Regions from separate parts of the Trichococcus sp. ES5 genome, predicted to be linked through region 2. Evidence: a T-box and tRNA genes for the amino acid it is inferred to sense, from the RefSeq annotation. Region 2 holds a T-box; the other holds one or more tRNA genes.
What was found. A T-box is a leader RNA that pairs with one kind of tRNA and senses whether it is charged. The one in region 2 lies ahead of TES5_RS04165 (valine--tRNA ligase), so its partner is inferred to be a tRNA-Val.
Positions count from the first base shown of each region.

Region 1: it encodes a tRNA-Val, which carries the amino acid that the T-box ahead of TES5_RS04165 (valine--tRNA ligase) is inferred to sense. The anticodon was not compared.

Region 1 is NZ_FJND01000014.1:42,509-58,803, forward strand. Features, by position in the region: gene TES5_RS10755 (ATP-binding cassette domain-containing protein) at 1-106, opposite strand, end outside; gene TES5_RS10760 (RluA family pseudouridine synthase) at 270-1,229, shown strand; gene TES5_RS10765 (YehS family protein) at 1,349-1,873, opposite strand; tRNA gene TES5_RS10770 (tRNA-Val) at 2,038-2,109, shown strand; gene TES5_RS10775 (SH3 domain-containing protein) at 2,198-3,376, opposite strand; gene TES5_RS10780 (TraX family protein) at 3,396-4,109, opposite strand; gene TES5_RS10785 (pyridoxal-phosphate-dependent aminotransferase family protein) at 4,419-5,570, shown strand; gene TES5_RS10790 (ECF transporter S component) at 5,582-6,118, shown strand; gene TES5_RS15695 (hypothetical protein) at 6,568-6,699, opposite strand; gene nfsA (oxygen-insensitive NADPH nitroreductase) at 7,105-7,854, opposite strand; gene TES5_RS10800 (DUF1232 domain-containing protein) at 8,015-8,296, opposite strand; gene TES5_RS10805 (aldo/keto reductase) at 8,448-9,428, opposite strand; gene TES5_RS10810 (histidine phosphatase family protein) at 9,470-10,039, opposite strand; gene TES5_RS10815 (MBL fold metallo-hydrolase) at 10,058-10,861, opposite strand; gene TES5_RS10820 (MFS transporter) at 11,033-12,229, opposite strand; gene TES5_RS10825 (LysR family transcriptional regulator) at 12,342-13,223, opposite strand; gene TES5_RS10830 (6-phospho-beta-glucosidase) at 13,506-14,930, opposite strand; gene TES5_RS10835 (beta-glucoside-specific PTS transporter subunit IIABC) at 14,943-16,295, opposite strand, start outside.
Region 2 is NZ_FJND01000003.1:119,806-136,100, reverse strand. Features, by position in the region: gene TES5_RS04170 (bifunctional folylpolyglutamate synthase/dihydrofolate synthase) at 1-358, opposite strand, end outside; gene TES5_RS04165 (valine--tRNA ligase) at 449-3,097, opposite strand; T-box leader at 3,159-3,383, opposite strand; gene tpx (thiol peroxidase) at 3,429-3,923, opposite strand; gene thiI (tRNA uracil 4-sulfurtransferase ThiI) at 4,008-5,222, opposite strand; gene TES5_RS04150 (cysteine desulfurase family protein) at 5,255-6,391, opposite strand; gene TES5_RS04145 (septation ring formation regulator EzrA) at 6,566-8,284, opposite strand; gene rpsD (30S ribosomal protein S4) at 8,699-9,310, shown strand; gene TES5_RS04135 (DUF1054 family protein) at 9,910-10,536, opposite strand; gene TES5_RS04130 (siderophore ABC transporter substrate-binding protein) at 10,606-11,574, opposite strand; gene TES5_RS04125 (iron ABC transporter ATP-binding protein) at 11,593-12,354, opposite strand; gene TES5_RS04120 (iron chelate uptake ABC transporter family permease subunit) at 12,351-13,313, opposite strand; gene TES5_RS04115 (ABC transporter permease) at 13,310-14,281, opposite strand; gene TES5_RS04110 (helicase HerA-like domain-containing protein) at 14,508-16,022, opposite strand; gene TES5_RS04105 (5'-methylthioadenosine/adenosylhomocysteine nucleosidase) at 16,183-16,295, opposite strand, start outside.

The sequences.
Region 1 (16,295 bases), on a different contig from region 2:
CGGAACCGGATACCCCTGTGAGGACGATCCATTTGTTCCGCGGCAAGTCCACGCTGATGTTCCTCAGATTGCCTTCCTTGGCACCGCTGATGCTTATGTATTCCATGACTGCTCCCTCGCTTCCTTTTGATATCCTTTTGTTTCAATTATATGCCACTTGCTGCATTTTTGTCCTGATTAGGCGGGATGGATGCTCAGTTTTCTGTTATACTTCAGAAGAGAGACGACCGCGATACTCAGGCGGCGAACAGAGTCAGGAGCGAAATCAGATGAAAAAAACAAACCAAAAGAATACAAATAACAATAAACGCAATCGTCAGGTCAAGGCGACAGAACCCCAAAAAAGCCCGTCCACCAAAGGGGTTACCCAATACCCTGTGACCGAACCGAGCGAATTGTTGCCCTTCTTGCTGCAGATCCTCAGCAAGCAAAGCCGCAACTCAGTCAAATCAATACTTACCCGCGGACAAGTGACGGTCGACGGGAAGACCATCACCAAGCACAACCATCCCTTGGAACCCGGGCAGACTGTCGGCATTTTGGCAAACAAGGAAGCCCTCAAAAAAACGTCCCTGTCAGGCCTCAAGATCCTGTTTGAGGATGAAGCCATCATTGTGATCAATAAGGATGCCGGCCTGTTATCGATGGCAACCGACGATCCTAAAGAACCAACCGCTTACCGCCAATTAAGCCAATACGTCAAAGAAGACAACAAAGCAAACCGGATATTCGTCGTGCATCGCCTGGACCGGGATACCTCCGGCGTCATGCTGTTCGCAAAATCCGAAGAGCTGAAAGAAAAGCTGCAAAATAATTGGAAAGAAATCGTCAAAGAACGCATCTATACCGCTCTGGTCGAGGGCGAAATCAAGAAGGATGCAGGCACGATTTCCTCGTGGCTGACCGAGAGCAAAGCCATGAAGGTCCATTCCAGTCCGAAAGACAACGGCGGCCAGCATGCCGTGACCCATTACCGCAAGATCCGCGCAAACAAGGAATATTCGCTCTTGGAAGTGGAGCTGGAGACCGGACGCAAGAATCAGATCCGCGTCCACATGGAATCCTTGGGCCATCCGGTTGCCGGAGATAAGAAATACGGTGCCCATAGCAATCCGATGAAGCGTTTGGGGCTGCACGCTACCACACTCGCTTTCATCCATCCTGCGACCGGTGAGCTCGTCCGCTTCAGCGCACCGGTGCCGAAAGCTTTTCTGCTGTATTCGAAATAAGAGAAAAACATGATTCCCCCCATTTTTTTGCGGAGAATCATGTTTTTTTGTTTTTAATGCAGGATTCTGCGGAACCGGAATAACTCGCCAAAAAACGGTTTGGCTGGGTAAAATAAAGCCTATCCGCGGTAACGCAACGCCAGTCCTTTCAGGAAATTACGCGCATAACGATCGCCGCAAGGCTTGTAGTTGCGGTGCCCTTCTTTGCGCAAGACCGCGCTCAGTTCGCTTTTCGAAACGGTGACGCCTGCCGATTCCAGGATTTCCAGCATATCTTCGTTTGTCAAAGTCAGCGCGATTTTGACTTTCTTCAGCAGCAAATTGTTGACGTTTCCGTTGTTCAGCACAAATTCCGGCTTTGGTTCCGGTTCGCCGGGCTTCACTTGCGGTTTGCCGCGTTGGGAAGTGATGAGTCCGTTCAGGAAAGATTCCAGTGTCGCATTATCGCAAGCCAGTTGATCATCGCTTGAAGGTGCAGTTGCGCCCGCAGCATCAGTTGCGTCATCCTTCTTTGGATTTTTGAGCATCTGCTGTACGGTTTCCTTCGTCACTTCGAGTCCACCCAATCGGAACACTTCCACCATATCCGCATCCTTGATATCCAGCGCATAGCGCAAGCGGATCAATATATCATTGTTGTCCATATTAAACCTCCAAATTTTCCTGTAAAATTATCCTTTTCCAGTATACCTTGTTGTCATGTGGAATGCATGCCTTATTCGCTCCACATTTTTTTTAATTTACCTCTTCACTTCTCGCGCAAATATGTTATAATCAGATATACGAGCAGGTGATTCATCTGTTTAACGGTTCCTTAGCTCAGCGGGAGAGCACTACCTTGACATGGTAGGGGTCGCTGGTTCAATCCCAGTAGGGACCATCAAGCTTCAGTACAAAATAGGAAAGAGGCACGATCGAGAAATTCGATTGTGCCTCTTTTTATGTCCATTTTGAGCCTTGTCTACTCGTCATTCAGCCGCTTCCGGTGCCTCGCTCATCGTTGCATCCAATAAGTACTCGCCTTTGCTGCTGTTGTCTTCGGTAGCGAAGCGCGCGTCCAGATCATTGAAATGCCACCATTCCGAAGCCAAAGGGGTCAGTCCGGCATCGGTGCAATAGCGCTGCAGGAGAATCGCCGCCTCATTCATCGTATCTGCCAAGGTGGCTTGGAGCCAGGCGGTCGGGGAACTGGATTTGACCGGTCCAGTGAATGTAGCCGAAGCCATACTCAATTCATGGATGGTTGTCGGCATCGTGTATTCCGTGTAGCCCGTTATGGCGGTCGCAGCATAGTCGCCGATGACGATTTCCTGTTGTTCCGTTATTTTCGCCAGAGTGACATCGATGGCATAGCCCATCTGATGATTTGAGACGCTTGTCGCAATAAACCAGTTGGTGTCCCAAGGATGGGTATTGATTCCAGCCATCACTTCCGGATCGGATGCAGCCAGATTCGTCAAAGCATCCACCGTCATCTTCTGGGCGGAATAAGGACGATACCCCTCATAGATGACCAAGGTGTTTCCCTCCGCCAAGGCAGCTTGTTGTGCTAAATAAATTTTCTTTGACATGCTGTAAAGCACCGGCACGATATCGGATACCTTACCCAGACGCATATTGTATGCTTTCCCGTCATAAAGCGCCACTCCGGTTATGCCAGGGATCGCTTTTCCGGAAGAAACGAACTTGGATGCGTACGTGTTGGTATTGTCGTAGATGATGGAAGGGATCACGTCCGGAAGGTTGATGAAGCAATAAAGGTGTTGCACCCAGCCTGATTCTGTTTCGGTCTGGACATACCACCAATCGCCCACTTCCTCCACCACTTCAAAAGCGGTTCCCGCCTCCAGTGCCGAAATCGTTTCGGATCCTGCATCAGCAGCCGCTTTCAGATCCATCCGGACCGAAGCATAGCCGGTCGCCCCGTTGACCGGAAGTTCCAGATCACCTTCATACAGCAATGGCTCTGACTCTTCCGGCCGGACCACCGCTGCTTCTTCGGAAGTTCCCGCTTCGGCAGTCGAACTAGACGAAGCGGTCTTAGACTCATTCGTTTCCGTTTGTTCATTCGAGCCGGAGCAAGCGGACAGCACCATCCCTGTCAGGATGCCGATGAAAACGCGGCGCCAAATTTGTCTTATTAACATATGTATATTCAGCCCTCCATTACGCGGATACGATTATTTTCACTAGTTCCAACAGCAACAGATGGAATGGATAGAAAGCATAGAAGCCCCACTTCATCACATTGGATTTCTTGCCTTGACGGCCTTTGTAGAACAGCAACAGCGGTACCGCCAGAAAAATGCCGACTTGGTAGGATTGCGTCCAGCCGATTTCGCTGATGGAAGGGATGATGTGGAACAGAATCCCTATGATTGCAAAGCTCAGCAGCTGCTTTTCGGTTTGTCCCCTGAACAATCCAAAAAACAGGATCCACAAGACCGCTACGTAGTTCCAATCAGCCGGGACCGCCAACAGACAGCATGCCAAAACGACTGTTGCCTTAAGCGGAAGCGACCAGTCCTCCCTTTTGGCCGCCGCCAATGCGATCAATCCTAGCGCCAATCCCCAGATGACGCTCGTTGCCTGCCACCACGGGAGACCGAAATACCAGACATACGGAAAATGCGAGACGGCGGCGAACAACAGTAGCCGTACCATATATTTCTTCAGATTGGATGTGTAATGATAGCCTTCCGCAATCATATAGCACATGATTGGTGCAGCAATCCGCCCTACTACGCGCAGCGCAACACCTTCAAGACTGTCCTGCGGCACAAATACCGCAAAAATATGATCGAAGAACATTGCGAATATCGCAAAATTTTTCAATGTATAGGATGATAGGTCTTTTTGAATCTCGCTGATGTCTTGCATCGGAGTGCTCCTCACTGTACTTGGTTTCACAGCGTTTGCTGTGAGCTGATCGACAAGCCTGGCCTGTGTGCCTGTCCTTTTCCACAGTATAGGCTTCCTGACGTCCGCTAATCCCCGAAAAAAAGGAAGAGATTTGCGGAAAAACTTACGCAATCCGAAATTGGATACGTTAACATTTGCAAAACGCATGCGAGAAGCCATTTTTGGGAAAATTGGACCGTTCACTTTCTCTCGGATTGGACGGTCCCATAGTCCTTTGCATTTGCTAAAATTATCAGCAATATACGAAACGAGAAGGAGGACTTCCTGATGAGATACAAACCGAATTACGCCCCGGGTCCGACTGAGGTACGCGAAAATGTACGTTTGGCCCGCGCAAAAAGAACCAGCAACAGCGACTTTGACAAAACATTCGTCCGCTATTACCGTGAGGTCAGCCAAAAAATGGGCAAAGTCATGGGCACCACAAATGAGGTCCTGTTACTTGCTGGTGAAGGGATCCTGGCTCTTGAGGCCGCTTGCGCAAGCCTGACGGAACCTGGCGACCGCGTGCTCGTACTGGACAACGGCATCTACGGCGAAGGCTTCAAGGATTTCGTCAGCATCTATGGCGGCGTACCGGTCGTCCTGAGTTTCGACCATCGCAGCGGCATCCCTGCTGAAGCGGTACGCGCCTATCTGGAGAAGGATTCCGACTTCAAATATGCTACCCTGGTCCATTGCGACACGCCGACATCGGTACTGAACAACGTCGCCGAGCTTTGTCCATTGTTGAAGAAATACGGCATCCTGACGGTGGTCGATTCCGTCGCCGGCATGGTTGGCGAGCCGATTAACGTCGACGAAAATAAAATCGATATCTGTTGCGGCGGGACCCAAAAAGCCATTTCGGCCCCGGTCGGACTGGCGATTGTCTCAGTCAGCGCAGACGCGCAAAAAGCGATGGACAACCGCAAAACGCCTATCGCTTCCTTTTATGCCAATCTACAGGTCTTCAAAGGCTACGCGGAAAAAGAATACTTGCCCTACACGACTTCTGCTGGCGATGTCGCAGCGCTTGATGCCGCTTTGGACAACATCCTGGAGGAAGGCATCGAGACCGTTTTTGCACGCCATGACAGGATTGCTTCCGCAGTACGCGGATCCGCCCAAGCGTATGGATTGGAGTTGTTCCTGGATTCCGACCGTTCCAATACAGTCACTGCCATCAGGATACCGGAAGAAATCGGCGCCTTGCGCCTGCAGGACCACCTCAGCGAAAACTACAATCTGTTGGTCGCAACTTCATTGGCACAATACGCAGATGTGATCTTGCGCATCGGACATATGGGCGAAAATGCCTTCATCGACAAACTTATCTATGTTTTGTCCATCATCGACAACGGTCTGCGCGATCTCGGCTTCGCCGGAAACGGGGATTTGGCCCAACTTTTCATCGACATTTACAAAGAAAATAATTAGGAGGCTTCACTATGCAAAAAGCACAAGGTTATTCAAACACACGCACGTATGATTTGGTTTTGACGGCAATCCTGATTGCGCTCGTATTCGTAGCGACGGTCTTCCTGAACATCAAATTGCCTATCACGGCAAACGGCGGACTGATCCACCTCGGCACTGCGATGCTCTTCCTCGCATCCATCCTGTTCGGGCCGAAAAAAGGCGCTATCGCCGGAGCGGTCGGCATGGCCATCTTCGACCTTATGGCCGGATGGGTTCTGTGGGCTCCCTTCACATTAGTAACCCGCGGCTTGCAAGGCTATCTGGTCGGTAAATTGGCCTGGTCGAAAGATCGTCAAGGGAACAGCTTTGCTGTGAATCTTTTAGCCACGCTGCTTTCGGTTCCCATCATGCTGGTCGGTTATTATCTGTGCGAATGGATCCTGTACGGCAATGCCATCACCCCGTTCGCTTCGATTCCCGGCAACCTCGTCCAGAACGCGGTCGGAATCGCCATTTCCTTGCCGCTGTCGGCAATTTTGAAAAAGATGAATATCGCTGGAAGATAATGAATTGAAAAGTAAGGCTCTGTCTCGGGATGAGACAGAGCCTTACTTTTTGGTAATAGTCCTCGGGTTGTCCGATTCTTTAATGGTATCGGATTGGTATAGAGTGGGTGAAGCGTGCAATTTTATTTGGTTATTGCAGATAGCACCGGCCAGATGCCCGTATTGACGAATAAAGTACCTGTATTCGTCAATCTTGCCTTTCGCTATGCCCAAATTGTCGAATGTTTTTGAACATTCGACAAATCAGCTCTCTATTGGGGGCAAATTGTTGAATAATTTTGTAGCATTCGACAATTTGATTCGCCGAACGAAACTTTGGGATGCAGGACCACCCGCTCCTTGAAACGGAAACAACAAAAAAGCCCGGAAGCCGCTGCCTCCACAACTGTGAGCCAGGGATTCCGAGCTTTTTATTTACAGTTCTCCGTTCATAGAGAGCCGCTTAGACCTTATTTGCCGCTTGTTTGCGCTTGTTTTTTCTTCAAACGCTCTTGTTTGCGCATGTCGATCTCTTTGTAATACGCTTCCCATGATATTTCAATAGTCACGTTCTGCGAATTCGTATAGACGATGTTCTTCATATATTTCTTGCTCCTTCTTTAGCGTAACCATATGCGTACGCTACTATCTTTCAACCTCCTCATATATCCTTTTTTTCTGTATTCAGAGAAATCAAAAAGGCACTCAATCGAGTACCTTTTGTGTCTCTACTTATTATCATAAGAAAGAAAAAGGTATTCCTGTACAGGAATCGCGGCTTTTTCACTATCAAATCTAAATCTTGGAAATTCATGTTGCGGGCACCACAGTGTGGCGCTACATAATAAATTTAACTTCGCTTATTTTTGGTTCCGTTTGCCTGCAGCATCCGCTGCAGAATAGAGAAAAGCCATGGTTCCATACATATAAGATGCATATGTTCTTGGACGTTGAAATGTAACTATAACACGAATATCCGTTCGATGCAAGTGAAACTATTTCTGGAATCAGTGCTTGTTCATCCCTTGCTTTTCAACGAAGTCATGCATGTACATGCGTTGCGGATGGGAGAGCATCTCTGCCATCTGTCCGGTCCACGTGTCGCAGCGTTCGCCTTCGGTCCGCGCCTGATAGTACGCTTGGATTTCTTCGTTGTACTGCTCCAGTTGCGCTCTATAGAGTGCATCATTCTGTTGATACTCATTTTCATGATAAACATGTTCGAAAGGCAGGCGCGGTTTCTGATCATTGACGCTGGCCGGATAACCGACCGCCAGTCCGAAGAGCGGGATCACTTTATCGGGAATCTTCAGGAGTTCGCTGACTTTTTCGAGGTCATTCCGCAAGCCGCCTACGTAACAGATCCCGAGCCCCATCGCTTCAGCCGCCAAAGCTGCATTCTGGGCAGCCAGGGATGCATCTACCACGCTGACCATGAATTTCTCGGTGCTCTCAAGCGAGTCTGCAACATCCTTCCCTTCCATCTTTCCGATCACATCGTGGCGATGAAGATCGGCGCAAAATACAAAGAAATGGCCATTCTCGGCAACAAAATGTTGGTTACGCGCGATTTTCGACAATGCGTGTTTTTTGTCGCGATCCGTGACTCCGATGATGGAATAGGCCTGCACAAAACTTGAGGTGGATGCAGCTTGGGCACTACGGACGATCGTTTCTATCTGTTCCGGGCTCAAAGGCCGTTCTTCAAAATCCCTTACCGTGCGATGCGCCAGGATGCGCGCGATCATTTCATTCATCTATTGTTTTCCTCGCCTTCAGAATAGCTTATATTGAATCCATAAGATCATTCTAAAGGAATGCAGCAGCCACGTCCAACCGGGTGCTCAAGGTCCCAACAGCGAAAAAGCCCCGCTCCTTTGCCATTTAGGCGAGGAACGGGGCCGGAAAATCCAGGCATTATATTTTTTTGGCTTCTTTGATTGGGCGTTCGTGTTCTTCAATCGCTCCGTCGCTCAATAATTTTTCAGCGACCAAAAACAGGATCGGCAACAGCACATCATCCGCATAACCGGCCATCGGGATAAAATCCGGGATAATGTCGATTGGACTGATGATATAAAGAATGATCCCCAACACCAGCCATTTTTTCTTGCCTTCGACTTTGGAATCGAACAGGGAAAGGATAAGTGACTTGACTTTACTGAACGGTGTCAGACTGATTTTCTTTTTTACTTTCATTTTGCATTTTCCTTTGCTGATTGATTTGGACAACCATTCTTCGCACCTAGCTTGTGAGCGGGCTATGACTAGTTATCGTGAACAAAGTATACTACTTATCTTAAGTAAATGAATCAGTCTCAAGAATGATTTTTTGGCCTGTCTGAATGCCTCAGCTGTGCCCGACAATCAAATGCGGAACATACGGTTCTTCCAGGAATGCGACTTCGTCAGCGGTCAGCTTTACAGAGACGGCATCCACCGGTTTATCTAAGTGCTCCAGCTTTGTCGCCCCGATGATGGGAGCTACGACCGGTTCCTTCTGCAGGAGCCAAGCCAAGGCGATTTCGACACGGGAAACGCCTCTATCGGCGGCTATCTGGGCCAATCGTTCGACGATGACCCGGTCCTTATCGGCAGTGGCGTCGTATTTCGAACGCGCCACATTGTCCGTTTCCATCCGTTTGGACGTCTCCGACCAGTCGCGCGTCAAACGACCTGAAGCCATCGGACTGTATGGGGTCACGGCGATTTTTTCTTCCCGGCAAAGCGGCAGCATTTCCCGCTCCTCTTCACGGTAAAGCAGGTTCAGATGGTTCTGCATCGATACGAAGCGCGTCCAACCGTTCTTTTCTGCTACGTGCAGGGCCTTTTGGAACTGCCAGGCATACATCGCGGAAGCTCCTATGTAACGGGCCTTTCCGGATTTCACCACATCGTGCAGAGCTTCCATCGTTTCCTCAATCGGTGTATTGTAGTCCCAACGGTGGATGATGTAGAGGTCCACATAATCCATATCCAAGCGCTTCAGGCTGTTGTCGATTTCGCTCAGGATGGACTTACGGGACAACCCGGAGCCATTCGGACCCTCGTGCATCTTACCGTGAACCTTCGTCGCGATGACCACTTCATCCCGCTTGGCAAAGTCTTTGATGGCGCGTCCGAGGATTTCTTCGCTTCTTCCCAGCGAGTAGACATTGGCTGTATCAAAGAAATTGATGCCCAATTCTAAAGCACGTTTGATGATCGGTCTGCTTTCCTCTTCCTTCAGCGCCCATTTGTGCAGCCAGGTATCCGGATCCCCGAAGCTCATGCAGCCCAAACAGATCCGTGATACATCCATTCCTGTGTTGCCGAATTTCACATATTCCATCTTTCTTCCTCCGTTCCTCTTAAACGTACAGTCTTATTGCGCTATAAAACCGGCCTGACGACTTCCTCCAATCGGAATACCTTCTGTTTGTATTCGTAAACGAAGATGCTCCCGTTCGGGAAACCTTTCGCCAACTCCTCCGCCGGGTCTTGCCAAAGCTTCAAAAAGTTGTAGCAGGCCCCACTGTGCGAAACCGCCAAAACATTCGTATGGTCATTCTTCTCCATCACGTCGGTCAACGTTTTTCTCATCCGCTCCGCCACATCATTCGTATTTTCCCCTCCGAATGGCACAAAGAAAGACACGATTTCCTGCGGCTCTTTCGGTTTGAGCATCTCCCGCTCCCCTTCGAAGAAGCCATAATTGACTTCCTTCAATCCTTTCAAACGTGCATAGGGCATGCCGGTGATCAATTCCAGCGTATCGCTGGCCCTTTCCGATGTGGAACTGTAGGCATGATCGAAGCGGATGCCTTCCGATCCGAAATAATCCCGCACGGCCTGAGCCTGTTTGATGCCCCGTTCCGTCAAAGGCGAGTCGCTCCAGCCCTGAATCTTTCCTTGGGTATTGAACAAAGTCTCGCCGTGACGGACCAAATATAATCGTTTCATCCGCGAATCTCCCATCATTTAGGATTTTTTCAGGCTGAATGGCTGCCCCGGTGCGTAAGCATGGATCCTTTCCGGATTAACCACCCGGTCGTACAAGGATTGCGGGTCGGCGTTGAACACGTTCAGATCCGGCGCATCCACCGTGCCCCAATGGCAAAGAATCAGATGTGCTTCAGGATAGGTGTTCGCCATTTGGATGGCCCCTTCCAATCCGATATGCCACTCGTTGTCGGAAAAGTCGAAGAGAATCGCATCCGGCTGCGGCATTTCCAAGTGCTCCTTCATCAACCGGGAATCGCCCGGTGCCCAGATGATTCCATCCGGTGTCTCGATCCAAAAGCCGCAGTAATCCTCCAACCGGAATACTCGGTAATTGTATTTGGCTTTTTCATTCTGCCAGGCATGGTCCGCCGGTGTCAGCGTTATTTTGGCCGGTCCGATTTCGAAACTGTCGCCGATAGTATGTCCGCTTGCTGGAAATCCTTCCGCCTGCATCAGTTCGGCCACATAATGCGGCCCGTGGAATGCTTTGGAGACATGCTCCATTGCGTGCAGTGACGGCACGCTGTAATGGTCATTGTCGCAGTGCGTAATCAGCACAGCATCCAGATGCGGGATGTTTTCAGGCGCAATCGGCATGTCGATCAGAAGCGGCATATCGAAGTCCTTCAGCATCGGATCCATCATGATGCAGGTGCCGCGGGTGTTCACGAACATCCCGCCGCTGCCCAGCCAGCGGACCTCCGTGTGGTCGATCGGTTGAAAGGCTTCTTCTCCAAAAAATACGGTAGGTGGTGGAACGGCTTGTTTGTGTGTTGCCATTTTCTTTTCCTCCTTAAAGTTGTCTAGCTTTTTCATGCAGTCTTAGTTTTTTTGTTTTTCTCAAAATGAATGCGTTCACATATCCAAAATAACACAATTCGCTAAGCAGGACCAGCAAGGACCCTGTTTCAGCGCTCCATTGAGATCAATGTTGCGCCGAAACCGAGCTGCTCACACTTCCTCCGCACTGGATTCAGCATGCTTCGCCAGAAAATGATAGCCGCCACCGAGGATACCGCCTCCCAGCAGCAGTGCCCCTTCCAGGAAAAAAATTCCCCGTTCTGAAGTCAGCCGGAACAGGCGCTCCACCAGAACGATACCGTAAGGGGAAAAGGCTGCGCCGATATTGAATCCGACAAGCAGCAGCGATGTGGCGGCATTCGCGTTCCCCGACGCCGAGCTGTTGACTTTGTTGAAGAGATAAGGGATGAAAGTACGGAAGGAGAAGCCGCAGAATGCAGCAGCCAAACCGGTCACCCATACAGTGTCCGAGAGCCCGATCGTGACCAGAGCCATTCCCATCCCGAACAAGGCAAGCGGCAAAGTATATTTCCCGACAGCCCCAAAAACTTTTCCGAATAAAAAACCAGCTGTCATTGCACCGATGCCAATCAGGGAAAGGATGTAGCTTCCGTTCGTAGCGTCGCCGTAACCGTTCGCCAGCATGAGCGGCGTGACCCGGACCGTGATCGTCATATAGAACATCACCGCCACAACGAGCAGGGTCAGATAGCCGAAAACCGCCTTGTCCATCGCATTGCTGCGTGTGCTCAAAGGGTCCGTTTGCTGTGGCTGACTGGAAACGGCAGCCGGTTCAGCCGGGATATCCGGAACCAAGGCCGCGAACAGAAGCATCGCCGGCAGAGCCGCCAAGTAGACCCAAAAGGAAGTTTGCCAGTCAATTTTCAGCAGCTGCCCCACAAGGAAGGAAATGGTCATCCCGCCGATGCCTTCAAAAGCGCTCTGCAGCCCGATCATCGCCGCTCTCTCGGCCCCCTCATAAAAATGCCGGATAAAACTGACCAGGAGCGAATTGAAAAGTCCGATCCCGAATCCGAAGAGTGCCCTAGAAAGGAAAATGATCCAGAAATGATGCACAAATACCGGAACCAAGCCTGAAACCAGAACCGTAGCCAGCCCCACAAGAACCGTCCTCTTATAGCCGATTTTCCTTGCGATGGCGTGGCTGAGCAGAACCGAAACGATCAAGAACAGGGAAGGCATCGTTGTCAAAGATTCAACTAACGGCAACGGGATTTCCGGAAAATCCTGGGCGATGGCGGGCACATTCACCGCGATGGCTCCACCGGAAACAACAACAAATGAGCTGGACAACAGCGAAAGCTTCTTGAGTGTCCTCATATCCATACTGATGATCTTCCTTTCTGAATATCCATGCCTATAATGCATACATCATTTTTCTTAATACCAGTTTAAAACGCAACCGTAGAAAAAGATAATAGTTTTTTCGCATGATTAATCATGCCCTGAAGGCATTCTTAAGAAGCTCGATGAATTTAGCAACTGCCGGCGGGAAAATCTGATTCTTTTTCCAGGCGATGACCACGCCTGTCTCCAAGGCAGGCGCCAAGGTCCGGAAGCAGAGCTCGGTTTCCTCACGGACCGGGACAAGTTTTTCCAGACACAACGCAGCCCCGACGCCCGCTTCCACCAGGATGGCCGCATTGTAGATCAGATTGTAGCGCCCGATGATATGCAAGGCCCCATAGGCGTCGCCGAACCAATTGTCAAGTTCGTTCTGGACCAATGCTCTCCCCGGAATCAGGATCGGATAAGCCAACAGATCCTCAGGTGCAACGGAGCGCTCCTGCGCCAGCGGACTGTCCTTCCGCATGATGACACCCCAGCGTTCTTTCTGGGGAATCCGGATGAAATCATATTTATCGACATCGACCGGCTCCGTCAGCAGGCAGATGTCCAACAGCCCTTTGTTGACCCGATCCTTGATGTCATCGGCATCGGCACTGTACAATTTGTAGGTCACTTGCGGATATTCCGTGCTGAAGGTCTTGATGAAATCAGCCAAAACGCGCATGGACTGCGTTTCTCCCCCACCGATGGCGATTTCGCCGTTCATGAGCGTTTTCTGCTCCTTCAGCTCCAGTTCGGTCCTGCTGGTCAGATCGAGGATTTCCTCCGCCCGTCTTCTCAGCAGCAACCCTTCGCTGGTCAACGTGATTTTCTTTTTGCCGCGCCGGAACAAAGAAACGCCTAATTCCTCTTCCAACTGCATCAATTGGCGCGACAAGGTCGGCTGAGTGATGTGCAACTTTTCAGCGGCACTAGTGATGTTCTCTTCATAAACCACTGTCAAAAAATAATTCAGAACCCTTAATTCCATAATTTACGTACTCCATTTACTGATCATTTCGCCATTAAAGGCGTTCACACTTCCATGATGACACAAGTATCTAAATCCGACAAGCGGGGCCCAGTAATATAGTCTTTAATCAATCGTAGAGGCCGACTACTCCGCACCCAACACCCTTTTCATGCTTTGAAGACGACAGAAATCCGGGTAAGAGCAGGTACACCGGAGGCAAAAAAGAATGGCGCACTAGGCACCATTCTTTTGTTGTTCATTATTATCCTACACATTAAAGCTGACTTTGATGCAAGCATTCTATAATTCTTCACCATTTGAAGCAATTACATTTTTATACCATTCAAACGATTTTTTCTTCGTTCGATTCAGAGTACCCTTCCCTTCGTCATCACGATCGACATAAATAAATCCGTAACGTTTACTCATTTGCCCGGTGCTTGCGGCAACAAGGTCAATACAGCCCCAGGTTGTATATCCTAGCAGTTCGACGCCATCAATCTCTACAGCATCTTTTAAAGCTTGAACATGTTTTTTCAGGTAGTCGATGCGGTAATCGTCAGCCACATACCCATTTTCATCTGGGATATCGATCGCACCCAATCCGTTTTCTACAATGAATAATGGTTTTTGATAACGATCATACATTTGATTTAATGAATTTCTCAATCCTAATGGATCTATTTGCCATCCCCATTCTGTTGATGGCAAATGCTCATTTTTGATCGATGGGAATAAATTTCCGGTTGCTTGTGTATAATCTTCAGAATGGGCACTGACAGTTCTTGAACAATAGTAGGAGAACGTTACAAAATCTACTGGTGAGGCAGCCAGAATAGCATGATCGCCTTCTTCCATTTGAATATTCAATCCTTCTCGTTCAAATTTCTTTAATGCGTAATTGGGATATTTCCCGCGGGCTTGCACATCAATAAAGAAATAACCTTCACGATCGCGATTGATCGCTTCTTGATAATCTTCTGGTCTGCAAGTATACGGATAATGACTCCCTCCCGCTAACATACACCCAACCATATTTTCAGAATCAACTTCATGAGCAATTTTCGTTGCTAAAGCGCTGGCGAGCAATTGATGATGTGCTGCTTGGTAATTGATTTCCAGTTTGTTTTCGCCTTCTTTAAATACGATCCCTCCACCTACAAACGGCTGATGCAGCAGGATGTTGATTTCATTGATCGTCAGCCAGTATTTCACCAAACCTTTATATCTCTTCAGAACTGTCTCTGCATAACGGGAATAGAAGTCTACTAATTTACGGTTTCTCCAACCACCATATGCTTTAATCAAATGAATCGGTACGTCAAAATGAGCAATCGTTACTAACGGTTCGATATTATGTTTCTTTAATTCTTCAAAAATTGACTCATAAAAAACAAGTCCTTCTTCATTCGGTTCCAGATCATCTCCATTAGGAAAAATGCGGGACCAAGATAAAGACATGCGATAGACTTTAAAACCCATTTCCGCAAATAGTTGAATGTCCTCCATATATCGATGGTACATATCTATGGCTTCTTTTGCAGGATAGTAATAATCATCTTTCCATTCAAGCATTTCCAAATCTCCTGAGGCTACCTTTTTCCGATCCGGTCCAGTTGGCAATAAGTCTACATTGGATAAACCACGTCCACCTTCTAGTACACCACCTTCCGCTTGATTGGCAGCAGTCGCACCGCCCCATAAAAAATTTTTGCTTAATCCCATTTAAATCTCTCCTTAAACTTTGATGACCAGTACATCCTCCGCTTTACTGACCTTTCCTTGCACAATTGTATCAACAGATGAATATTGTGGAGTGTTTGTTACAACGACTGGAACTTGAGTAGAATACCCAGCTTCTTGAATTTTCTTCATGTCAAAAGTCAGCAATAATTGACCTTTAGTCACTTCTTGGCCAACTTCAACCAAGGCATCAAAATATTTTCCTTTCAACTCAACAGTATTTAAGCCTACATGAATCAAAATTTCTGTACCGGCATCAGATACGAGGCCAACAGCATGTTTGGTAGGGAAAAGCGCAACTACCTTCCCATCAAATGGTGCAAACACTTTACCTTCTGACGGTTCAACTGCAAAACCTTTCCCTAACGCTTCCGAAGCAAAAGCTTCATCTTCAACTTCACTCAAAGGAATAACAGATCCTGGAACAGGACTATTCAAACGAGTATCCTCCAAAATAACTGCCTTAATTTCTGGCGCTTCGCCAATGATTTCATCTTTTTCAAATTTGAAACTTAAAATATACGTCAGAATTGCAGTGACCACTGCTGAAATTATTAAAGCAATGATAATGTTCCAGAAATATTTCATTGTATCGTCACCGATATACAAGAGCACTGCAGGCAATCCGGAAGAACCTGTTGCAAATCGGTGCGTATTTGTTAATCCTGCGTATAATCCACCTGATGCCCCACCAATCATGGCAGAAATCAATGGATATTTTTTAGGTAAGTTCACACCATACAAAGCGGGTTCTGTAATCCCCATGTAAGCCGTGATTGAACCTGATGTAGCAAGTTGTTTTATTTTTTTATCTTTTGTTCTGAAGGCTACAACCGCAGCCGCAGTCGCCTGAGCAATATTTGATACTAATGCACCGGGTCCAAAAATACTATCATATCCAAGCTCAGCCATTTGCATTACGCCCAATGGTGCTACACCATTATGCAAACCGAACATGACCATAATCGGAAGGAAACCACCGATCAGAACTGCAGGTACCCAGCTTGCATTTACACTCAGGAAAGTAAAGAATGAAGCTAAATAGCCACCAATAATACTGCCGATTGGCCCTAAGATTGAAAACGCAAGGGTTCCCATGAGAAGGAATGTCAACATTGGAACAAATACAAGTTCCACTGATTTCGGAATAATTTTTCGTAAATACTTCTCGACATAAGACTGACAGAAAATAACAATTAAGATTGGAATAACTGATCCAGAGTATGAAGCTAGACGGAACGGAATAATCCCAAAGAAATTCACAGGTTCTCCCGCTGTTACAAGCGCCCCCCAGTTTGGATGAAGCATCATTGCAGCTACTGACGCTGCTAAAATAGGATTACATCT
Region 2 (16,295 bases):
TCAGTGGACCCATATCCGTGCGGCCGATTTCCTCATAGAGTGCGTAAAGGATGTTCGCTTGCTCCAATACGTCTTCATCCGGGATATTCGCCCCATTCACGCTGATCCTTTCATTGAAACTGACGATATGCGGCGAGGTGAAGGTGCCCACCGTATAGCCGGCCGCCATGAACAGGCTTCTTAAGTAAGCAACATTCGATCCTTTTCCGTTTGTTCCGGCAATATGGATGGATCTGAATTTACGTTCCGGGTGATCCAGTTTTTCCATCAACCATTTCATCCGGACTATTCCGGGCTTAGGCCCCATGCCTTTGCGGGTATGGATCCATTCCATCGCTTCTTCATAAGTTGCAAACATCTACCTCTTCACTCCATTTCTGTTTAAGAAGAACCCTATCTACAAAGGAACTTGCTAATAGGGTTCTTCCTGTTCAATTCGATTCTCTTATTAAGCTAGCTGTTCTTTTAGGGCAGCGATGCGTTCTTCAACGGCCGCCAGTTTTTCGCGGTATTCGGTCCCTTTTTGTTTTTCCCCGTCGATTACAGCCTGAGGGGCTTTGCTGACAAATTTTTCGTTATTCAATTTGCTTTCCACACGGTCGACTTCTTTGGTCAATTTCTCCGCTTCCTTTTCGAGACGGGAAATCTCATCTTCCAATTTGATAAGACCGGCAAGCGGCATGTATACCTCTCCGCCTGAGAAAACTGCGGTGACAGCGTCGCTGGCCGCTTGGATGTGCTGGCCGATTTCCAGTGTATCCGGATTGCAGAAGCGGAAGATGTACGATTCATTGGCGCGGAAAATCCCTTCGGTCGCCTCGTCATTCACTTTCAACTGCATCGGAACTTTTTTGGACAACGGTGTGTTCATTTCAGCGCGGACATTGCGGACGCCACGGATCAATTCGATCAGTTTCTCCATCGCTTCTTCAGCCGCTTCATCGATATGGCTTGCATCCGCTACCGGATAGGCTGCCGTCACGATGGAATCACCTTGATGCGGTACGTTCTGCCAGATTTCTTCGGTGACGAAAGGCATAACCGGATGCAACAAGCGCAAGACGTTGTCCAAAACATAAGCTAAGATGCTGCGGGTTGTCTTTTTAGCAGCTTCATTTTCCCCTTGCAGGACTTCTTTGGACATTTCTATATACCAGTCGCAGTAATCGTCCCAGATGAAACGGTACAACAAGCGACCGGCTTCACCGAACTCAAATTTCTCGAACAGGTCCGTCACTTTAGTGATGGTCTTGTTCAGGCTGGAAAGGATCCATTTATCGGCTATCGTCTTTTCCCCTGAAATGTCGATAGCGTCGAATGTCAGGTCTTCCAAGTTAAGAAGCACGTAACGGCTGGCATTCCAGATTTTGTTGATGAAATTCCAGGAGGCATCCATCTTCTCATAGCTGAAGCGGACATCCTGACCAGGTGCGGAACCGTTCGCCAAGAACCAACGCAAAGCATCCGCCCCATATTTTTCGACCACATCCATCGGGTCGATCCCGTTTCCGAGCGATTTGCTCATCTTGCGGCCTTGCTCGTCACGGATCAGACCATGGATCAGTACATTCTCAAACGGACGTTTTTCGGTGAACTCCAGACTCTGGAAGATCATCCGGCTTACCCAGAAGAAGATGATGTCATAGCCGGTAACCAACGTACTGGTAGGGAAATAACGTTTGAAATCTTCCGCATCTTCATCCGGCCAGCCCATCGTCGAGAACGGCCAAAGTGCTGAACTGAACCATGTATCCAGAACATCCTCATCCTGCGTCCAGTTTTCGCTGTCGCTCGGGGCTTCCATGCCTACGTACATTTCGCCGGTTTCTTTATGATACCAAGCCGGGATTTGATGTCCCCACCATAATTGACGGGAGATGACCCAGTCATGGACGTTGCCCATCCAAGTCAGGAAAGTATTCTCAAATCGTTCAGGATAGAAGGAAACTTTTTCTTCTGCGGATTGATTTTCGACCGCACGCTCAGCCAATGGTTGCATTTTGACGAACCATTGCGTCGAGATGCGCGGTTCCACAACAACGTTTGTGCGTTCAGAATGTCCGACACTGTGGGTCATTTCTTCAATTTTGACCAAATAGCCCAGTTCTTCCATATCTTTTACGATCGCTTTGCGCGCTGCGAAACGGTCCATACCTGCATATTTTCCGGCTGCTTCGTTCATCGTCGCGTCATCGTTCATGACATTCACTTGCGGCAAGTCATGACGCAAACCGACTTCAAAGTCGTTCGGGTCATGAGCCGGTGTTATTTTTACGACACCGGTCCCGAAGTCCATTTCGACATAATCATCCGCAATGACAGGGATTTCCCGATTCACGAGCGGCAAAGTCACGGTCTTGCCGATGAACTGCTGATATCTTTCATCTTCCGGATGAACCGCTACGGCAGTATCTCCAAGCATCGTTTCCGGACGGGTAGTAGCCAGCTCCAAGTATCCCGAACCATCTGTCATCGGATAGCGGAAGTGATAGAAGGCGCCTTGGACGTCCTTATGGATAACTTCAATATCTGATAAGGCCGTTTTTGCCTTTGGATCCCAGTTGATGATGTATGCGCCGCGGTAGATCAAACCTTTTTCGTACAAGCCGACGAAGACTTTACGGACTGCATCGGACAAACCATCATCCAACGTGAAACGCTCCCGGTCATAATCAACGGAGATCCCCATTTTTCCCCATTGCTCGCGGATGACGCTTGCATAATCCTCTTTCCATTCCCAAACCTTGTCGACAAAGGCTTCACGACCAAGGTCATAACGGGTAAGCCCGTCCTCGGCCAGTTTCGCTTCCACTTTGGCTTGAGTGGCTATGCCGGCGTGGTCCATACCCGGCAACCATAACGTATCGAACCCTTGCATGCGTTTTTGGCGGATCAGCATATCCTGCAGCGTCACATCCCAAGCATGGCCCAAGTGCAGCCTGCCGGTTACGTTCGGAGGCGGAATCACGATCGAATACGGTTTTTTGCTCTTGTCTCCGCTAGGCTTGAAAAGCCCCGCTTCCACCCATTGTTGATATTTCCCAGATTCTACTTGCTGGGGTTGATACTTTGTCGGCATTGCGTCTGCTTTAGACATTCAGCCACTTCCTCTCTCTTTACATTGATTTATTGCGAAAAAAAACGCCCTGCATACGAATATGCAGGACGATATGAATCGCGGTACCACCTAAATTACAGGAAACGGATCCCTGTCTCTCTTTTTGATAACGGAGAATACTCCGAGCTGCGCTACCCAGTCCACAGACCTTCACACAACTTGCTCACAAGCTACTTCACTTTCCTTCCCCAAAAAAGCTTTCACCAATCGCTTTTCTCTCTTGTATGGTTCCGGGTAAGCTACTCTTCTTGATCGACGCTTTGTTTATACTTCACTAGTTTAGCACCTTTTCATTGAAATCTCAATGCGATTAAAGTAATTTTTTGGCAGCTGCCAATGCTGCTTCCTCATCCGGCTCCGTCGCGATTTCAGGGACGATCTCCATATAGGAAAGGACGCCTTCCTTGTCGATGACGAATACGCTGCGGGCCAACTTGTTGCCCATTTTTGGAATTTTAAGGCCATAGGACTCGCCGAATTCGCCTGCATCATCATGCAGCATCTGCATATCGATGCCGTTTGCTGAACACCAGTTGACCAATTCTTCTTTTGTATTTCTGGAAACCGACAACAAAGTCAAACCTTCGATGTCCGCTGCCGTCTCGTTGAACTTACGTGTTTGTTTATCGCAAACGCTCGTGTTGATGTCCGGGAATACGCTGATCAAGACTACCGATCCGCGCAGATCATCCAAAGCTACCTTTTCGTCTTCCGTATTGTACAACGAAAAAGCCGGCGCCTTCTCCCCGACAACTGGCTGTGTTCCTAAAACTTCAACAATTTCACCCTTTAATGTTACTTGCATGAAAACATTCCCCCTTGATCGATAATATCTTCATTATACAGATAAGTGGCGATTTATGGTAAGGATACGCACTTGCAAAATAGATTAAAGCAAATCCGAAAAGAGCGCCTCATCTTGGCTGGAAGTGTCTTCCCGACCCGTTATGCTAGATACTACAATCCCTTCAACCGCGCGCATAACGAGTGGTTCCACATCAAGCAACGCTTCAAAACGTCTGGCTTTATCCAAGTGTGGTTTCGTTTTTGGCGCTGGTGGTGCAAAAATAGTGCAGCAGTCTTCGAACGGTTGCACAGACAAATCAAAGGTATCGATTCTTTGCGCTAATGCGATGATTTCCAATTTGTCCATCGTAGCGACAGGACGAATGATCGGCGTCGTTGTGACATCATTGATGGCAATCATACTTTCCAGCGTCTGAGAAGCGACTTGAGCCAAAGATTCTCCATTAAAGATGGCCAATCCTTTGCGTTCGGCTCTGATGGCATCGGTGATCCGCAGCATCATCCGGCGTGTGATCGTCATCAAATAATCCGCCGGCACCTTCTCTTTGATTTCTTCTTGGATTTCAGTGAACGGCACTTCGATGAACTGGATTTCACCACCGAATTTAGTCAATTTGGCAGCCAGATCTTTTGCTTTCTGTAATGCTTGTGGACTTGTGTACGGCGGACTATGAAAATGAATAGCCTCGATCTTCACACCGCGCTTCATAGTAAGATAACCGGCAACCGGTGAGTCGATGCCTCCGGAAAGCATCAGCATGCCTTTGCCGCTGGAACCGACAGGCAACCCGCCAGCCCCTTTGTATGTCTGCGTGCTGAGCATGATGCCGCTAGTTTTGATGTCTACACGTACAAGAATATCCGGTTGTTTCATCTTGACAGAAATGGCCGGAAAAGCAGCCAACACAGTAGCGCCCAGCTCGGCATTCATAAAAGTAGTGTCATGCTCGTAGGAATGGTCGGAACGGCGCGTAGCTATTTTGAACGTTTTTCCCGCCGTCTCCATTTTACCAAGCAACTCCACCAAAACCCGTTTCACTTCATTCAGATCGTGCGAAACAAGATAAACGGGCGAAAAGTTTTGAATACCGAACACATGCTGCAAGCGCTCGAGAATGTCAGCCTCTGCAGCTCCATTCAGTTCCAGTAACATAAAATCGTGCTCGGGTTTGATTCTGATCTGCGGATAATCCTTTGTGACCATCCTGACATTTTGCGCCAACTGCTGGACAAAACGTTTTTTGTTTTTCCCTTTGGTCGATAATTCACCAAAGCGTATTTGAATGTGCGTTTCCATTTATATTCTCTTCCAATCTGTCAGTTATTATTCTATTGTATCTTTTGGAACTGTTGATGCAGCGTCCGAAAATGTTCGATGAAGGCATCTGCTTCCGCTTGCGTATTCTCGCCGGAAAGGCTTATCCGGACTGCGCACTGGCTCCAGGAAAGCGGTACGCCCATCGACCCCAGCGTATAGGGTGTGCCTTTCTTTCTGCTTGAGCAGGCGCTTGTCGTTGAGATGAAGATGTCCTGGCTTTCAAAAGCATGGACCATCACTTCTCCCCTGACGCCTTTCATGGCAAAGCAGAGGATATGCCCGGCGCCATCTTCGGGCGAAAAGATTCGGACATCTTCATATTCCGAAAGGGCAGCTAACAACTTACCCCGGACCAACTGTTCCTGCTCGCGGCTTGAAGCACCATTTTCGAGCGTCATGCGCAAAGCTTTCGCCATTGCCGCAACGCCGCCGACATTCTCTGTCGTGCTGCGCATACCAGCTTCTTGCCCGCCTCCAGTCAACAACGGTGCAATCCGTTTACCATGTTTCTTATAAAGGATACCGACACCTTTAGGGCCATGGAATTTGTGTGCTGAAAGCGATAAGAGATCCACACGAGGATGTTGGATCAGCGGCACGCATTCACCCACAGCCTGCACGGCATCTACGTGGAAATGAACCCAAGGATAATTTTCCAACAGTTCTCCGATAGCCTCGATTGGCTGGATGCTGCCGACCTCATTATTGATTGCCATGACACTCACCAGGATCGTATCTTTTCTTATCGCTTTCCCAAGCTCCTCAACGGATATGATTCCGTCAGTATCGACAGGCAGATAAGTAATTTCAAATCCCAATTTCCCCAACTGTTCCAGCGATTTTGAGACGGCAGGATGTTCGACAGAAGAAGCGATCATGTGTTTCCCGGCGTGGAACTTTTCCATTGCAGTACCTTTGATTGCCCAGTTATCGCTCTCTGTACCGCCGCTCGTGAAGAAAATCTCATCCGGCTGTACAGCCAGCAATTGCGCAATTTGTTTGCGCGATTGTTGGAGCAACGCATCTGCCTCATTACCTATTCTGTGCAAACTGGAAGGATTGCCAAAAAATTGTTCATTGACCTTTCGGTACGTATCCAAAACCTCTGGATACATTTTCGTTGTTGCACTGTTGTCAAAATAAATCATCTATATCTACACTTCCTTAATAACTTTGCACCCTTAGCGGGACATCCTATCCATTATATAGAAAATGTCTGACCATTAAAAGCTTACGGTTTAATTTTATTCCCCTCTCATAAAAGAGTGTCCAAAAAGGAGCCGAGACAATGTCCCGACCCCTGCGTCTTATTGATTCTGTATTTAATAGTAACGGCGATTTTTTTCTTCCTGATAGGATTCTTCGACCTTGCGGGCAGCCCCTGCTTCTATACGGTTCAAAGGAATTCGTATGGCTTCCAACGCACCTTCATAGTCATATTCGCGGTGGAAAAGCACTAAAGCTTTGTTGATGGCATTTTCAATTTCCACATGTGAATGACGGAAACGGTTTGCGTACTGGATCATATATTCAGTCAGCATCGCATTGTCCACAATTACTTGGGTTTGGTTATCCAACATTTCAATATCCTCTTCGCACATCTTCGAAATCGCATCGATTTCGTCCATGTCAATCTTCACGCGGTTCAACTTGGAAGCCAAATCTTCGATGCGATCCGTGACTGAGAAGAAAAGATCCAAATAAATTTTCGGTAAACCGGGCAGATGGTATTTTTCGATTGTGCGCTTCATATTGCGCATATCCAATTCGTAGAGATCGATGCTGTCCTTGATTTCCTTTTCGCGATTGCGCAAATCACTGAGGTTGCTGACCAACTCAGATTGTTCTTTATCGATTTCGGAAAGACGTTGACTGATTTTTTCATAATACTCGCGGACAACCGAGTAAGAAATTTCGTGTTCCTTCATCATCTTGTCGTAATAACGCAAGGCTTCATTTTCTTTCAGTAACTGCTCTTCAAACTCTTGCGCTCGGCCTAGCTCATTTTTGTTCAAGAAATAATTCTGTGAGACGCGATCGATTTCAAGCAACACGTAACGGTTGCTCTGCAGCACATGATCCATTTTCTTTTGCAGGTTCGCAGTGTGACGACCTACAAATTCTTTGGCTTCCATTTCTTTTTCCATGATAGCATAGACTGCTTCGATGTCGCGTTCTACCTTGTCCATCTTCTTGCCTGCTTCATTGATATCGGCAAGGCCGATGGAATCTTTCGCTTCTTGGATTTCTTTTTCAACCGCAGCTATCTCAGCTGAGACATCTACACCTTCGAAAATGTATTTTTCATCCAACAGGCGTTGGTAGCCGTCTTTCAGATCACTCACTTGTTCTTCGTACTCGGTCTTGATTTTTTCGTTCAATTCAGGGATCTTTTCGACAACTTCTTCCATCACCAACAAATCTTGCTCGATACGCGACAAGATCTCTTTGGCTTCCATATGGTCGCCCTCGTTCGTCAATGAATTGAATTTCGTGAAATCCAACTCCATGTAATTCAGGTTCTTCTCTAACGTTTCGATTGCCGGACCGAATGTAAAGCTGTGCGCCAGTAATTGCTTGCGGATTTTATTGTATCGTTCCTGGATTTCTTCCAACTCTTTGCGGTTTTCTTGCGCACTTTCCAATAGCTTTTCGAGAGCCTTGTTCACTTTTTCGACGCTGTTCTTCGTTTCGTCGATCAATTGATCCGCTTGCGAGATGGCTTGCTTCGCCTTAATGAAATTCATGCGTTGAATGTACTGTTCGGCACTGACCAGCGCCGCCTCAATTTCAGGATACTGAAAACGCGTAATGGTCTGCCACGTGGCTTGCCAACTCTCATAGGTGCGCTTCGTTTGCCCTGTCAAATTCATGTTTTTCAACGTGAACAGATTGTCGGCCACCGGTATGGCCATCGCTTTTTGTTTCTTCTCATCGATTGCTTTGATCCGATTCGCTTGTTGTCTTGTCAAATACATGATCGCACCATACCCGACCAATACTAACAATATTATCGCTACTAACCAATATATAAACTCCATCAATAAATCCTCCACCTATTCCGACAATTTCGTTTATTTGATTTAAAATTGAAAACGCCCAATATATCTCATTTTTTAGTATAACATAGAAAGAACCAATCATAAACCAGAAAATAATCTGGAAACTTAATTCCTTCGTTTGGAATACCCCAAGTGGTCCACCGCTGTGCAAACGATGAATATCATCACTTTTTCATTGCATTTACTGATTTTGTTTGGTACAATAACCTTTGTGTAAAATAATGCAGCGAGAAAGAAGCACCCGCGTCAACAGTTCATCGCCATCTGTAGATGGTTCAATTGTGTACCCTTGCGGCTGCATAAGGTGAAGATTGAAGGATGACCTGCACGCATTGCTGACTTATCATTCTTATTTTACTCCAAAAATCAAACATTTATTGGAGGAATTTTATTATGTCACGTTATACAGGACCAAGTTGGAAACAAGCTCGTCGTCTAGGCATCTCCCTTTTGGGAACAGGTAAAGAATTGGAGCGTCGTCCATACGTTCCAGGTCAACACGGCCCTAACAACCGTAAAAAATTATCTGAATATGCTATGCAATTGCAAGAAAAACAAAAATTGCGTCACATGTACGGCATGAACGAACGCCAATTCGCAACTTTATTCAAAAAAGCTGGTAAAATCAAAGAAGGTAAACAAGGTGTTAACTTCATGATCTTATTGGAACAACGTTTGGATAACGTAGTTTACCGTTTAGGTTTGGCTTCTACTCGTCGTCAAGCACGTCAATTAGTTAACCACGGTCACGTAACTGTCGATGGCAAACGTGTCGATATCCCTTCATACGAAGTGGCTGTTGGCCAAGTAATCGGCTTGCGTGAAAAATCCAAAAACTTGGTAGTTGTTAAAGCAGCTGCTGAAGCTTTGTTCGGACGTCCTGACTTCATTACTTTCGACGAAGAAAAATTGGAAGGTTCATTGAACCGTCTGCCAGTTCGCGAAGAATTGCCAGCTGAAATCGATGAGTCATTCGTAGTAGAATACTACAACAAATTAGGCTAATCTCCCCGGAGAGCGGCATCAAGGAAACGGCAAAGCAATTTGCCGTTTTTTTTGTACAGGAAAAGCGGAACGGGTTCGTTCAGCCCTTCTTTAAGGAAACACTGTGACCTAATCGGTCAAGTACTCTGATGTCACAGCGCGACATCAGAGGGCCTCACTACGAGACCAGTTGGATGGCCTGATGACAGGACTAAGCGATTGAAATCGCAAGAGTCATGACAATTTAGGAAATCTGGCATCGCAACGTTCCCTACAGTCACCTTGTACTGGGACTCTAAGGGATGAATCCCCAAGAGTTCCATGCAAATGAGCATCGCAGAGCGCAATTGCTGAGAGACTTCCGAAACAAAGGAATCAACGTGACCGTACCGGTCAGTTGTATCATGTTTCTAAGCCATCAAAGATGGCAAGAACCATGACAAGTCGAACAGTATGTCTTGGCTCGCAGAGACAAGAGGTTCCTTATTCTTTTTTCCGAAGGGCTAACCCGTGAAGCTAGCCAACGTTTTGGATGCTCAAAATATTTTTCAAGCCAAACAGGACTGAACAGCAATCAATCTCGCTGTTCAGTCCTGTTTAGTTTGTATTGGGTTACACGTTTAGCGGTAGTGTTCCATGCAGGCCTGGTAGATCGGCAGCAGTTCACGGAAAGTATCCTCCAACACTGCCAGCGTACTTGCTTCCGTCGCTAAGCGCGGATCGGTTGGCGCCAACTTGCGGCCGATCAACAGCTCAGCTTTCTTCACATCCCGCAACCGGATCAGGATAGACTCCCAATTGACTGCCTCAATCGGAAGCACATCCGGCACGGTATGATCGACCGAAACGACGTAATCACGCGGCAATCTTTCCAGTTCCGGAATCCGTTCCAATAAAGCGGCCGCCATTTCTTTCTCTTTGACGGGTTGGTCGATCAGACAAAGGTAGAAGCTGACCCCTTCCTTCGCAATACCGATCTGGAAGTGCGGATATTTCTTGTAGCCCCTCGCATCCCCACCGATGGCGCACCAGGTATTCTCGGGCGCATATTTTGTGCGGCGCAGATGCTTGGCGACATGTACAGGCACCGACTCGGGACCCGCTTCCGAAACGATGAGGTGGGCACCCGCTTCCGCAAAATGCCTGAACTTGGGCTGGATCCGGTCGCGGATGCCTGCCATCCTTTCATCGAGTCCCTGAATATCAAAAACGTTGAAGTCTGCCTTATCGAAATGATAACCTGCCAAATTGTGCACCTCTTTCTGATTTGCTTCCATCATTATAGAGAAAAAATCAGAAGCTGGACAATTTTTTGCTTACTGGTAGCCCACTGCGATCTCTTCGATCATCAAATGGATTGATTCTATCCCACCACCTGAAAGATACCACAAGTCGGAAGACAGGTTGATGATTTTATTGTTTTTGTAAGCATCCGTTTGATAAACGAAATCATTCTCCAACAACGCCGCATTTTCATCAGAGGCTGTCCCAAGAGCTGCCGTACGGTCGATGACAAACAAAATCTGCGGATTGATTTCCAACAACCCTTCGTACCCGACGGACTGCCCATGTGTGGAATCCTCAATCGCTGCATCGACAGGAGTGAAGCCCAGTGTCTCATAGATGAAGCCGAAACGCGAGCCTGTGCTGAAAGCGGACATGCTGCCGTCATTCAGGAGTAACGTCAATGTTTTCTCGCTGATTCCTGCTGTCTTCGCTTTGACGGACTCAATCTCCTCATTCAAAGTTACAATGGCTTCTTCAGCGGCTTCCTCTTCGTCAAAGATGACTCCTAAAGTTGTGATGTTTTTTTGCACAGATCCCCAATAGTCCGTGTAATCGACGCTGAGCACGACTACAGGGGCGATTTCCTCCAACTGTTCCGCGAAGTCCAACAAGCGGTTGGAAATGATGATGAGCTCCGGCGCCAAATTCGCCAATGCTTCCACATTCGGTTCCTTAAGTGTCCCTACATTCTCGAATTGATCTGCCTTATCCGCCAAATAAGCCGGCATGTTGTCTGTCGCAGTTCCTGTGACTGCATCTTGCTTGCCCAAGGCGATCAATGTGTCCAAATGGCCAAAATCCAAAACAGCTACATTTTCAGGATCTTTCGGTACTTCTACGGAGCCACGCGCATCCTCGATGGTCACTGTCGTTTCAGTTTCCGCATTCGAAGTCACTGTTGTTGAGTCTGCCGCATCGGCAGCCCCTTCTTGGGCGCCGCAAGCCGCCAAGGTAAAGATTGAAGCCAAACTGATGATTGTCTTTTGCCATTTTTTCATTTTCCATTCTCCTCTATGTTAAATTGCTTGATACGTGCAATGTTTTTTTCCATCTGCAGTCGTGATGACTTCCAATGGCACTTCATATAATTCCTGCAGAACTTGAGTCCGGATCACTTCCTCGACCGTGCCGCTCCGGAAGACTTTCCCATTTTTCATGGCGATGATGTTGTCCGAAAAAACGGAGGCGAAATTGACGTCGTGGATGACGACCAGAATGGTTTTACCCAATTCATCCGCCAAATTCCGGATGGTCTGCATCGTCACAATGCTCTGCTTCAAATCGAGATTGTTCAGCGGTTCATCCAATAAGATATACTCGGTATCCTGCACCAAGATCATGGCGATGGCCGCCCGCTGGAGTTGCCCCCCAGACAACGTATCCAAATAGCGGTTGGAGAATTCCACCAGGTTCAGATAGCCCAAAACCTTGTCGATCATAGCATGATCTTCTTCATTCAGCCTGCCCTTCGTATAGGGGAACCTGCCGAACGAGACTAGTTCACGGACCGTCATACGCACTTGATAAGCATTCTGTTGTTTCAGGATCGAAAGCTCCCTCGCCAGTTCATCGGATTGCCAGGCCTCAATTTCTTTCCCGTGTATCGTCAATATGCCTTCGTCCTTTGTCAACAGACGGCTGATGACTGAAAGGAGCGTACTTTTGCCTGCCCCGTTTGGACCGATGAAAGCCGTTATTTTACCTCTCTCGATAGCCAAAGAGATATCATCCAATACTTTTTCATCCTCATAGGCTTTGCTGACATGACTGATTTTCATAACTTACTCCTTTCCTTCCATAATAACCAAAAGAAATAGATTCCCCCGAACAGTTCGACCAGAATGCTTAAATTCGTCTGCAACTTGAAAACTTCCTCTGCCAGAAATTGTCCGGCCACGACCATCACAAAACTGAGCAAACTCGCACCAGGCAACAGATAGTTCAGGCAATACGTCCTGAACAGACGATAAGCGATATTCGCCGCCACAAAACCGAGAAACATCATCGGCCCGACGAGCGCTGCAGAGACAGTCATCAACAGGATGACATGCATGAAGGTGAGCTTGGTCTCCTTTTCGACGGAGATCCCTAAATTTTTGGCCGTTTGTGTACCCAGTCCCATAACTTCCAACACCTTCCGCTTGCGCCACAGACTGATGATCGAAAACAAGGCGATCGGAACAGCCAAAACAAGTACAGAATCATTGATGTTCTGAAAACTGGCATACAGCTTCGTCTGCAGTTTGTCGTACTCATTCGGATCCATCAGCACCTGCATGAAGGAACTGATACTGTTGAAAAAAGTCCCCATGACAAGCCCGATCATCAAAATGATTTGCATATCGTAATTTTTCCGGTTCCACGAAAGCCGGTACAGCAAGAAATAACTGCCCAACATCAAGAATACCAGGAAAACGAACTGCCATTCCGCATTCAATTGGCTGCCCAGCAACGAGAAGCTGAAGAACATCAACACTGTCTGCAGAAGGCGGTAGAAGGATTCGACCCCTAGAATGCTAGGGGTCAAAAAGTTACTGTGCACAATCGTCTGAAAGCTGACTGTCGCAAAAGCAGTACTGATACTGATGACCGCAAATGTCAAAAGTTTCGTGCTCCGCAACTTCATAATGAATAAATTACCGATACCCTGGTTCCAAAAAAAATAAACCAAAGCCACAGCCACTGCCATCACCGCCAGCCGCTTCATAATGATGCGATTTTTCAACACGTTTTTCATGCAGTCCGCCCTCCTTTCAGCAACAGCCACAAGAACAGGCCACCGCCGAAAACACCCAGTACCGTTTCTACCGGTATTTCGTATGGAGGGATAACCGCGCGCGAAAAGATATCGCACAGCAACAGGAAAACCGCTCCAAAAAGCGCAACCTTGCCGTGGGTATTGCGGATGTTGTCGCCGAAGCGCAATGATACAAGATTCGGGATGATGACTCCCAAAAACGGCAGATTTCCGACCGTACTCAAGATGACAGCAACCGTCAAGGATACGAATAGTGTCCCGATGAACAGGACCGCTTCAAAAGGCAAACCAAGATTTTTGGCCGCGTCTTTCCCAAAACGCGCAATCGTAAAATGGTCGGCAAAAAAATAAAGTGCCAAAAATAACAGGAAAATGAGATACATCCCCTCGTATTGTCCTTTGATGACCAATGAGAAATCTCCTTGCATCCAGGCCGAAAGATTTTGCGTGACGTTGAAGCGGAAGGCAAAAAAATTGGCGATCCCTCCCAAAATATTTCCGTACATCAACCCTAATAAAGGGATTGTCATCTGGCTCTTGAAAGGTAAGCGATTCACCACCACCAAAAAAAGGAAGGTTCCCGCTGCCGCAAAGAAGAAAGAGAGGGCCATCTTTCCCACAACCGATAAACCCGGAAAGAGAATCATGCCGCAGAGCATCCCAACTCTCGCTGCATCCACCGTTCCGACTGTATCAGGGGCAGCAAAACGGTTCTGTGTCAAGGATTGCATGATCAACCCGGATAAAGACAATCCCGCACCTGCCAAGAGAACCGTAACCGTCCTCGGTAGCCTTGACGACAATAGGATCAGACGATCCGTGTTACTCCCGACCAGAAACTGTTCAACCGAAAACGCAGCCGTTCCCACACTCAGGGAAAGCACGATTACTCCCGCCAATGCGAGAGTAAGCAGTAATTTCTTCAACACCTCTTCACCATCTTCCAAAAACAACTCCTTAATGAGAACGATTCTAATTGAGAATCATTCTCAATTAATGGTATAGATGTTATTCTAATGGATGAGGAAATAAAACACAATACCAAATATGAGATTTTCATGAAAAAAAGTAAGTTATTTTAAGGAGAGCGTCACCAATATCCAGAAAAATTGTAAAGACCGAAAAAGTAAGGGCGCGTCATCAATGACTGGCTTTTACTTTTTCGGTCTGTTTTCATTTTTTCAAGATGCCCAAAATGCCACGCGAGATGACGCGCCCGACTTCCCTGCCTACTTGGGACATCAAATTTTTTGTGAATCTGTCCATTGTGGAATCGCGGGAACTGCTCGTTCGTTTTTGTTGGGTTTGTTCTTTTTGTTTTTGGTGCTCTATTTCGAGTTGCTTCAACTGTTCGGCTTTATCCCTGTCTCTCGCGGCAAGCTCTTCATTTTCCTCCAACTCAATCGCCTTGATTTCCGACAATCGTTGCAGTTGTTCGTAGGAGGATTCCCTGTCGATTGCCTCGCTGTATTTATAATACAGCAAGGAACGGTTGATTTTTTCTTCCTTTACGAACGGATCCAGGATGCCCATTTTGCTCTCCGGAGGATAAATCATGACCTGCTGAACATAGCCGGGAATTCCTTCCGGATCGAGAAAGGAAACAAGCGCTTCACCGACTTTCAGTTCCGTCAATTTCTTTTCCAATTCCTCTCCTTCCTGTTGGCGGAAAGTTTCGGCAACAGCTTTGACGGTCTTTTGTTCCTTCGGCGTAAAGGCTCGCAAAGCATGCTGAATTTTGTTGCCCAATTGGCTCAAAATGGCATTCGGCAGGTCGGTGGGATTTTGCGTCACGAAATAAACACCGACTCCCTTGGAACGGATCAGCCGGACTATGAGTTCGATTTTTTCTTCCAACACATCCGGAACATCCTGGAAAAGGACATGCGCTTCATCAAAAAAGAAGACAATCTTTGGTTTTTCAAGGTCACCGACTTCCGGCAATTGCTCATACAGCTCCGAAAGAAACCATAGCAGGAAAGTCGAGTAGAGTTTAGGAGACATGAACAGGCGGTTCGCCATGAGGATGTTCACATAGCCGCGCCCAGCTGCATCTGTTTTCAATAAATCCTGGATATCGAACATCGGCTCCCCGAAGAAAAGGTCGCCTCCCTGTTCCTCAATAACCAATAGACCTCTTAAGATCGCACCGATCGATTGCTTGGAAATATTCCCGTATTCACGACGCAATTCTGTGGCGTTGTCTCCGACAAAATTCAACATCGCCCGCAAATCTTTGATGTCGATGAGCAAGAGTTGTTTTTCATCGGCTACTTTGAACGCAATGTTCAGGATACCCTCTTGTGTTTCATTGAGTCCCAGCAGACGCGACAACAAAATCGGCCCCATATCGGAAATGGTTGTCCGCACCGGTACACCGTTCGCTCCGAATATATCCAAGAGTTCAACAGGATATGCGCGCGGCTCAAAATCCTCCGGTTGCAGTTTCGCTGCTCGCTCCAGTATCTTTTCGCTCAACTCACCCGGTTCTGCAATGCTCGCCAGGTCCCCTTTGACGTCCGCGAGGAATACCGGAATACCAGCTTTGCTCAATTTTTCCGCTATCACTTTCAAAGTCACCGTCTTCCCTGTTCCGGTCGCTCCGGCTATCAAGCCGTGTCGATTCAACTTATCCAAATGGATGATGGCCGGTTTTTCCCCTTGTCCGATAACCAGTTCTTGGCGCATCCAAAATCCCTCCTTAGCCTGACATTTCATCCTTATTGTACAGTATTTTGAAAAACCCTTACAACAGTAAGCCCTTCCTTTTCTGAAGTAACAGCGCTCCAAAATTCTGCAGAAAGCAAAAACCACTCAGCCATTATCGGATGAGCGGTTCAATTTCGGACTATGCTCCGTTATTTTTCAGTAATTCGATGACCATTTCCGCTGATTTCTTTCCGGCTTCAACGATGAATTCGTCGAAACTCAGGGCTGCACCATCGCTTGCGCCGTCCGAAA